DNA from 2 places in the Variovorax sp. RO1 genome. Region 1 is predicted to be linked to the other one. Evidence: riboswitches for the same ligand, from Rfam matches in the RefSeq annotation. Region 1 holds a riboswitch; the other holds the start of a gene.

The links. A riboswitch is a leader RNA that binds a small molecule or an ion and turns the genes downstream of it on or off. The one in region 1 is predicted to bind thiamine pyrophosphate.
Region 2: another riboswitch for thiamine pyrophosphate. It lies ahead of thiC (phosphomethylpyrimidine synthase ThiC); the one in region 1 lies ahead of CY658_RS19865 (purine-cytosine permease family protein).

The regions. Positions count from the first base shown of each region.
Region 1 covers NZ_PKMT01000003.1:615,250-619,656, forward strand. The annotation lists gene CY658_RS19855 (Gfo/Idh/MocA family protein) at 1-554, opposite strand, end outside; gene CY658_RS19860 (LysR substrate-binding domain-containing protein) at 663-1,577, shown strand; TPP riboswitch at 1,628-1,732, shown strand; gene CY658_RS19865 (purine-cytosine permease family protein) at 1,809-3,149, shown strand; gene thiD (bifunctional hydroxymethylpyrimidine kinase/phosphomethylpyrimidine kinase) at 3,094-3,942, opposite strand; gene CY658_RS19875 (FAD-dependent oxidoreductase) at 4,086-4,407, shown strand, end outside.
Region 2 covers NZ_PKMT01000002.1:259,357-263,763, reverse strand. The annotation lists gene CY658_RS12395 (GIY-YIG nuclease family protein) at 1-358, shown strand, start outside; gene CY658_RS12390 (YchJ family protein) at 1,002-1,433, shown strand; TPP riboswitch at 1,461-1,566, shown strand; gene thiC (phosphomethylpyrimidine synthase ThiC) at 1,660-3,543, shown strand; gene CY658_RS12380 (HAD family hydrolase) at 3,636-4,328, shown strand.

The DNA of each region.
Region 1 (4,407 bases):
CGCATCAGGTCGATGTCGTGGATCAGGTTGATCAGGATCGGCCCGCCGCCCGGCTGGCGGCGCCATGCCGCATCGAAATAATCGCGCGGCTTGAGCCAGGTGCACAGCACCGTGGCACTCACCGGCCGCCCCAGCGTGCCCGCACCGACGATGGCCTTGGCCTTGCGCATGATCGGGTTGTGGCGGCGCTGGTGGCCCACCAGCACCGGCAGGCCCGCAGCGCGCGAGGCCTCGCAGATGCGGCGGCCGTCTTCGAGCGTGTCGGCGATGGGCTTCTCGACCAGCACCGCCGCACCCTGCTCCAGGCACTCGACCGTGATCCGTGCGTGGGTCGCGTTCGGCGTGGCGACCACCACGCCCCGCGGCTTCGCCTCGGCCAGCAGGCTCGCGTGGTCGGGGAAACAGGGCACGCCCAGCGCGCGTGCGAACTCGGCGGCGGCGGGTGTCGGATCGGCGATGCCGACCAGTTCGACATCGGGGCACTTCAGGGCGCGGTCGATGTGGGTCTTGCCGATCAGGCCTGCACCGATGACGGCGACGGGGAGTTTGCTCATGGACCTTGTCTCTGTTTTGCCGGAATGGAGGCGAGTCTAGTAACAACACTCAGAACTACAATCCACCTCCTGTTGACTCGAAATCAACGAATCGTTGATAAAGAAACCGTGGACCTGAAAGACCTGGAAGTGTTCTGCGAGGCGGCCCGGCGCTCCAGCTTCGTGGGGGCCTCGCTCGAGATCGGCACGACCTCGGCGCACATCAGCAAGCGCATCGCCATCCTCGAATCGCAGCTGGGCGTGCGCCTCTTTCACCGGACCACGCGGCGCGTGGTGATCACCGAAGACGGCGAGCGCGCCTACCAGTGGGCGCGGCGCATCCTCGACGACGCCAACGCCATGTCGGAAGCCTTCAGCAGTGCCAAGGCCGAGCCCTCAGGGCTGCTGCGCATCGCCACCAGCCAGCGACTCGGGCGCGAGCACGTGGCGCCCATCCTGTCGGCGCTGGGCGAGCGCCACCCGCGCATTGAGGTCTGGCTCGAGCTGATGGACCGGCGCGTCGACCTCATCGCCGAGAACTTCGACCTCGACATCCGCGTGGGCGCCCCGACGCAGCCGCGCCTCATCGCGCAGCGCATGGTGGAGAGCCGGCGCGTGCTGTGCGCCTCGCCCGCGTACCTGGCGCAGCGCGGCCATCCGAAGACCGTGACCGAGCTCGCGGAGCACGAATGCCTGCTGTTCCGCGAACGCGACCAGCCCTTCGGCAACTGGCGGCTGATCGGCCCCAAGGGCATCGAGACAGTCAAGGTGACGAGCAAGTTCGGCTCGAACCACAGCGACGTGGTGCGCGGCTGGAGCCTCGACGGCAAGGGCATCTGCCTGCTGTCGGTCTGGGACGTGGCGCAACCGCTCATCGACGGGCGCATGGTGCGCGTGCTGCCCGCTTACCACGAGTCGGCAGACATCTGGGCGATGACCAGCACCCGCTCTGCGGGGTCGGCGAAGGTGCGGGTGTGCGTGGAGTTCTTGAAGAAGCAGCTGGCGAGCGGGCCGCATGCGTTGAACATCGACCCGCACAGCTGACAGGGCCGCCATGGGCTGCGTCGCCCGCGTGGAGTCTTTTGCCTACAATCCGGGTTCGCTAGGGGTGCTGCGCCGGTTTCGACCGGTGTGGCTGAGAAAGTCCCTTTGAACCTGACTGAGGTAATCCTCGCGCAGGGAAGCTGGTCCGGTGGCCTCTCACGTTCTCTCGCGTGACGGCCACGCCACTGGAGCCTCGCCCACCTGCCAAACCTTTTGCACTGGAGCAAACGGATGGCACACAACGACAACGACAGTTCCGCTTCGTCCGGCAACGAAGCGCTCACGCCCCTGCCCGCCTCCCGGCGCGTCTTCGGCTGGCACGACCACGCCTCGCTGTGGTTCAGCCTCGGCGTGGGGCTGCTGGTGATGCAGATCGGCGCCTACCTGGTGCCGGCCGTGGGCACGCGCGACGCGGCACTGGCCATCGTGCTGGGCTCATTGCTCGGCGCCGGGCTGCTGGCCTGGACCGCGCGGCTGGGCTGCGAAACCGGGCTGGCGAGCGCCGGCCTGATGCACGCCACCTACGGCAGCGCCTTCGCGCGGCTGCCGGTGCTGCTCAACATCGTGCAGCTGGTGGGCTGGACCACCTTCGAGCTCGTGATCATGCGCGAGGGCACGCAGGCCATCGGGCAACAGGCCTTCGGCGCGGCGCTGGGCACGGCCTGGGGCGGCGTGCTGACCACGCTGCTGTGGGGGGCGGTGCTGCTGGCGCTGCTCGCGGGTTCGATGGTCAAGCTGGTGCGCCGCTTCGTGAGCCGCTTCGGCCTGCCGCTGGTGGTGCTGTCGCTGCTGTGGCTCAGTTGGCAGTTCGCAACCCAGCTGCACGCCAAGGGCCTCGACGCCTTCTGGGCGCGGCCGGGCAACGGCAGCATGGGCATGTTCAGCGCGCTCGACCTCGTGATTGCAATGCCGGTGTCGTGGCTGCCGCTGGTGGCCGACTACGCGCGCCACGGCAAGCGCAGCGCGGGGAGTGGATTGGGCAGCGCGTTCAGCGGGACCTGGATCGGCTACGCGCTCGCCAACATCTGGTGCTACGCGCTCGGCGTGATGGTCGTGAGCGTGGCCGAGCCGGGCACCAGCCTCGTCATGGCGCTGCTGCTGGCGCAGGGCGGTCTGGTGGCGCTGGGCCTGATCCTCATCGACGAACTCGACAACGCCTATGGCGACGTGTACTCGGGCTCCGTGTCCACGCACAGCCTGCTGCCGCGCTGGAGCGTGAAGCGCTGGGGCCTGCTGCTGGCGGTGCTGTGCATCGGCCTCGCGCTGGTGCTGCCGATGCACACGCTCGAACCCTTCCTGCTGCTGCTCAGTTCGGTGTTCGTGCCGCTGTACGGCGTGATCCTCGGCCGACTGGGCTGCGGGAACGCCGTGTCGGCGGGCGGCACGCGCACCATCGACTGGGGCGCGGCGCTGATCTGGCTCGCGGGCATCGCGGCCTACCACGCGCTCGCCAAGTGGGCGCCGCAGTTCGGCTCGGCGCTGCCGACGCTGGTGGCGACTTTCGTTCTGGCGTGGCTCAGCCGGCCGACAGCGGCAAGCGGTGGGTCGGCACTGGCGCAAAGCCGTGGTTGAGCGGACCGTGGCCCGCGCCCACCTGCACATTCGCACCGGCGCTCATCGCGCCGAGGATGTACGCGCGTGCGCGCTCGACCGCGTCGGGCAGCGCCAGGCCCAGTGCCAGGTGCGCGGCGATGGCCGACGAGAGCGTGCAGCCGGTGCCGTGCAGGTTGCGGCTGGCGATGCGTTGCGACGCGAGCCGCTTGCGCGCGCCATTGCGCTCCAGCAGCACGTCGACCACCTCGTCGCCCGGCAGATGGCCGCCCTTGAGCAGCACGGCCTTCGCACCGAGCGCGAGCAGTTCGTCCGCCGCGCCGTCGAGCGCGTCGATGCCGCCGATGGCATGGCCGACCAGCAAGGCGGCCTCGTCGAGGTTGGGCGTGACCACCACCGCACGCGGGAACAGCTCGCGCACCAGCACCTGCACGGTCTCGGCCGCGATCAGGCGGTCGCCGCTGGTGGCGATCATCACGGGGTCGAGCACCACGTTCTTCAGCTGGTAGCGGTCGATGGCCCAGGCCACCACCTCGACCACCTCCGGCGCGTGCAGCATGCCGAGCTTGACGGCGTCGACGCCGATGTCTTCCACCACGGCCTGGATCTGCGCCTTCAGGAAATCGGGCGGCACGCCGTGGATGCCCGTGACACCGACCGTGTTCTGCGCGGTGAGCGCGGTGATGGCCGTCATGCCGTAGCAGCCCAGGGCCGCGAAGGTCTTGAGATCGGCCTGGATGCCGGCGCCGCCGCCGCTGTCGGAGCCGGCGATGGAAAGCACGCGTGCGTAGCGTTGGGTGGGTGCGGGGGTCATGTTGAAAATTATCGGCGAGTGCGCCGCACCTCTTTCTCCCGCCCCTTCCGGGGGAGGGTCGGGGTGGGGGCACGCGGCGTGTCCGTCGAGCGCTCTGCCCGCCCCCATCCCAGCCTTCCCCCAGTGGGGGAAGGAGCAAGACCATGAGCGTGCCATTTCAATCTGCGGCCGTCCTCGGCGCAGGCCTCATGGGTCGACTGATGGCGGTCACGCTCGCACACGCGGGCTGCAAGGTCGCGCTGTACGAAGCCGGCAGCCCCGAAGCCGAAGGCGCAGCCGCCCGCGTGGCCGCGGCCATGCTCGCGCCGCTGGCCGAGTCGGCCGTTGCGCCGGTGTCGGTCGTGCGCATGGGCCAGCACGCGCTGTCGCGTTGGCCCGAGTTGCTCGCACCGTTGGCGCAGCCCGTGTTCTTCCAGCGCGAAGGCACGCTGGTGCTGTGGCACCGGCAGGACGCTGCCGAAGCCA
Region 2 (4,407 bases), on a different contig from region 1:
GGGATTTATCGTCCCTCGCATAGGCGCTAACAGTGGCGTCGAAATTCTTCCTGACCTAAAGAAAAAGTACCCGAGCTACTTGAAGCCACACTTTCATTCAGTAAAGATCATGCACCGCGACGGTGTCGTCTATCTGGAGTCTGTTCGCTATCGTCATGTTGGGTCGCGAGACGAAGTGGTTGACCGGACTGATCTTGCGTTTGTCATCAACGGCGATTCCAGCATGTTTCCCGCTGAACGTAGCCCCGAAGATAACGCTCGGCTATTTGTCCATCAACTCGACGAATACTCGATGATTCATTGCACGGATCTTTTCACCCTTGATGCGTGCGAAGAGATCGCGCGCCGGCATGAGTGACGTTCGGAGGATTCTCGAAGAACCCCTTTGCCGCACTCTGCCGTCCTTGGTCAGAGGCCAGATGCGTCACTCGCCGGCTCGCTGGGCACTGATTCCGGTGCGTGAAAGACGCGACTTCCCTCCGATTGGTTTGAGGGGTACCAAGCATGAAATGCCATCAAGGCAGGGGCGTCTTTGCATGGCAGGCCAGTCAACTCCATCTGAGGAAACTTGCAAACCAAGTAGTCCCGGTCGTTGAGCCCATACGAACCATCCAGGCGGAGCTTTCGGAATTCATTCAGGTCGTTGAAATAAGGTCTGGAACTATCCAACACCTCGCGCCACCAGTGGACACGCCCATCTGTCTCGAATTGCAGGCATTCGCGATAGACCGCACAGAAGAAGACGCCACCCGCACCCAAGTCCGTCGACGCCATCGGGCCTGTGAAGTATGGCTTTCCAAGAGTCAATGGGATTGAGTTCATATGAGCATGTGCTGAGACGCAGAGGAAGAGGATGGGCGACTCCCGGTCGAGCACGGTCTATCGATGCAAAACGCTTGAGCGCATCCTCCACCCCAGACTCACGCGAAGCGGACATGCCCAGAGGCTCTCTACGGCCCCCTTCAGCCCCCGCCGCGCCAAGTGTTCCAATAGAGCCCTTCATGAGCGCCACCGACCCCACTCCCGGCCCCTGCCCCTGCGGCCGCACCGACCGTCGCGACAAGCCCATCGGCTACTCCCTGTGCTGTGGGCGCTACCTCGACGATTTCGAGAACACGCCCGCGCCCGACGCCGAATCGCTGATGCGTTCGCGCTATTCGGCCTTCGTGCTGGCCCGCGCCGACTACCTGCTCGCCACCTGGCATGCGTCGAAGCGGCCGGCCTCGGTCGAGTTCGAGCCGGGCGTCAAATGGCTGGGGCTGGACATCCGCTCGCGCTCGGTGCTCGATGCCGACCACGCCGAGGTCGAGTTCGTCGCCCGCCAGCGCAGCGCGACGGGCGTGGCGTTCCGCCTGCACGAGCGCAGCCGCTTCGTGCGCGAGAACGAGCGCTGGTTCTACGTCGACGGCGATCTGCACCAGCCCCCGGGTTGACGGCACCGGGCTTCGGCCCGCACAATCGGCCCCGCTCCGGGGTGCACACATGTGGTGTGCTGAGATGGCAAAGCTGCCGACCCGCGAACTTGATCCGGGTCATACCGGCGTAAGAAGAGCTGCACTCCCTGACTTCGGTCCGTCACTCCCTTTTCTGGTGGCGGGCCTCCCGAGGTCCACTGAGCGATTGCGGAGCACCCTTTCCCTCAACAAGGAGTGCCTCCCGATGAATGCCCCCGATAAATTCACCTCGCTGCTGTCGCTGACGCGCGAACCCTTTCCCGCGTCGCACAAATGCGTCATTCCGGGCAGCCGGCCTGACCTGTTCGTGCCCGTGCGCGACGTGGCGCTGACCAACGGCGAAACGGTGTCGCTTTACGACACCTCGGGCCCCTACACCGATCCGAAGGTCGAGATCGACGTGCGCCGCGGCCTGCCCGATGTGCGCAGCGCCTGGGTCATCGAGCGTGGCGACACCGAAAGCTACGAAGGCCGCACGCACCACGCGCTGGACGACGGCGCCAAGAACGAAGACCGCGACGCGCAGCGCCTGGCCGAGCTGCGCGCCGGTGCCTCGGCGCTGCAGCGCACGCCGCGCCGCGCCAAGTCGGGCGCCAACGTCACCCAAATGCACTACGCGCGCCGCGGCATCGTCACGCCCGAGATGGAATACGTGGCGCTGCGCGAGAACGGCAAGCGCGAATGGATGGCCGAGTACCTGGCCAACGAGGAGCGCGCCAAGCGCGTGGCGGGCAACCCGATGGGCGCGAGCATTCCGCGCATCATCACGCCCGAGTTCGTGCGCGACGAAGTGGCCCGCGGCCGCGCGATCATTCCCGCGAACATCAACCACCCCGAGGTCGAGCCGATGGCCATCGGGCGCAACTTCAAGGTGAAGATCAACGCCAACATCGGCAACTCGGCCGTCACCTCGAGCATCGAGGAAGAGGTCGAAAAGCTGGTGTGGGCCATTCGCTGGGGCGCTGACAACGTCATGGACCTGTCGACCGGCAAGAACATTCACACGACGCGCGACTGGATCGTGCGCAACTCGCCGGTGCCCATCGGCACGGTGCCGATCTACCAGGCGCTCGAAAAGGTGGGCGGCGTGGCCGAAGACCTCACCTGGGAAATCTACCGCGACACGCTCATCGAGCAGGCGGAGCAGGGCGTCGATTACTTCACCATCCACGCGGGCCTGCGCCTGCCGTTCATTCACCTCACGGCCGACCGCATGACGGGCATCGTGTCGCGCGGCGGCTCGATCATGGCCAAGTGGTGCATCGCGCACCACAAGGAGAGCTTCCTCTACACGCACTTCGAGGACATCTGCGACATCATGAAGGCCTACGACGTGAGCTTCTCGCTCGGCGACGGCCTGCGCCCCGGCTCGGGTGCCGATGCGAACGACGAGGCACAGTTTGCCGAACTGCGCACGCTGGGCGAGCTCACGCAAATCGCCTGGAAGCACGACGTGCAGACCATGATCGAAGGCCCGGGCCACGTGCCGATGCACATGATCCAGGCGAACATGGACGAGCAGATCAAGCACTGCCACGAAGCGCCGTTCTACACGCTCGGCCCGCTGACCATCGACATCGCGCCGGGCTACGACCACATCTCCAGCGCCATCGGCGCCGCGATGATCGGCTGGGCCGGCACGGCGATGCTCTGCTACGTGACGCCCAAGGAGCACCTGGGCCTGCCCGACCGCGACGACGTGAAGCAGGGGATCATTGCCTACAAGATCGCCGCGCACGCCGCCGACGTGGCCAAGGGCCACCCGGGAGCGCGCTCGCGCGACGACGCGCTGAGCAAGGCGCGCTTCGAGTTCCGCTGGCAAGACCAGTTCAACCTGGGCCTGGACCCCGACACCGCGCGCGAATTCCACGACGAAACGCTGCCGAAAGACTCGAGCAAGGTGGCGCACTTCTGCTCGATGTGCGGCCCGAAGTTCTGCTCGATGAAGATCACGCAGGAAGTGCGCGAGTACGCCGCCAAGAAGGGCGTGGCGGAGCGCGAGGCCATGGCCGAGGGCATGGAAGAGAAGTCGAAAGAATTCATGGCCGGCGGCGGCGAGATCTACATCCCGATCCGCCCCGTCGTCTGAAATGGCCTGAGAGGGCCCGATAGCCTGAGTCTCCCCGTGCGGAAAGGGGGCGTTGCTACCATGGGGCCAGACCCCTGAACTCCTGCCTCGCAATGACCCCTTTCCCCTTTTCCGCCGTTCTCTTCGATTGCGACGGCGTGCTCGTCGATTCCGAGCCCATCACCAACCGCGTGCTCGCCGACATGCTCGGCGAGCTCGGCTGGCAGCTCACGGCCGAGGAATCGATGAACATCTTCACCGGCAAGGCCGTGAAGGACGAAACGGCGCTCATCGAGGCCAAGACCGGCTTCAAGATCACCGACGACTGGCTGCGTGGCTTCCGCGCCCGCCGCAACGAGGCGCTCGACCGCGACCTCGTCGCCATTCCCCATGCGCCCGCCGCCATCCGCGAGATTCACACGCGGCTCAAGGGCCGCATCGCCTGTGCTTCGGGCGCCGACCGCCACAAAGTCGAGCTGCAACTGGCCAAGGTCGGCCTGCTCGACTGCTTCGAAGGCCGCATCTTCAGCGGCCACGAGATGCCGCGTTCCAAGCCGTACCCCGACGTGTACCTGGCCGCAGCGGAAGCGCTCGGTGTCGACCCGACGCGCTGCGCGGTGGTCGAAGACACGGTCACCGGCGCCACGGCCGGCGTGGCCGCGGGTGCCACGGTGTTCGGCTACAGCACCGGCGAGTCGGGCCACAGCGGCCCCGGCGCACTGCGCGCCGCGGGTGCCGTGGCCGTGTTCAGCGACATGACCGAGCTGCCCGCATTGCTCGCCAGCTACGGCCTGCAGGCGGCCTGAGTTTCTGGTGCAATGACGCCCGTCAGCGTGTCGCGCGCCCGCCGCGCACACGCATTCCTCTTCACGCTTTCTCACGTTT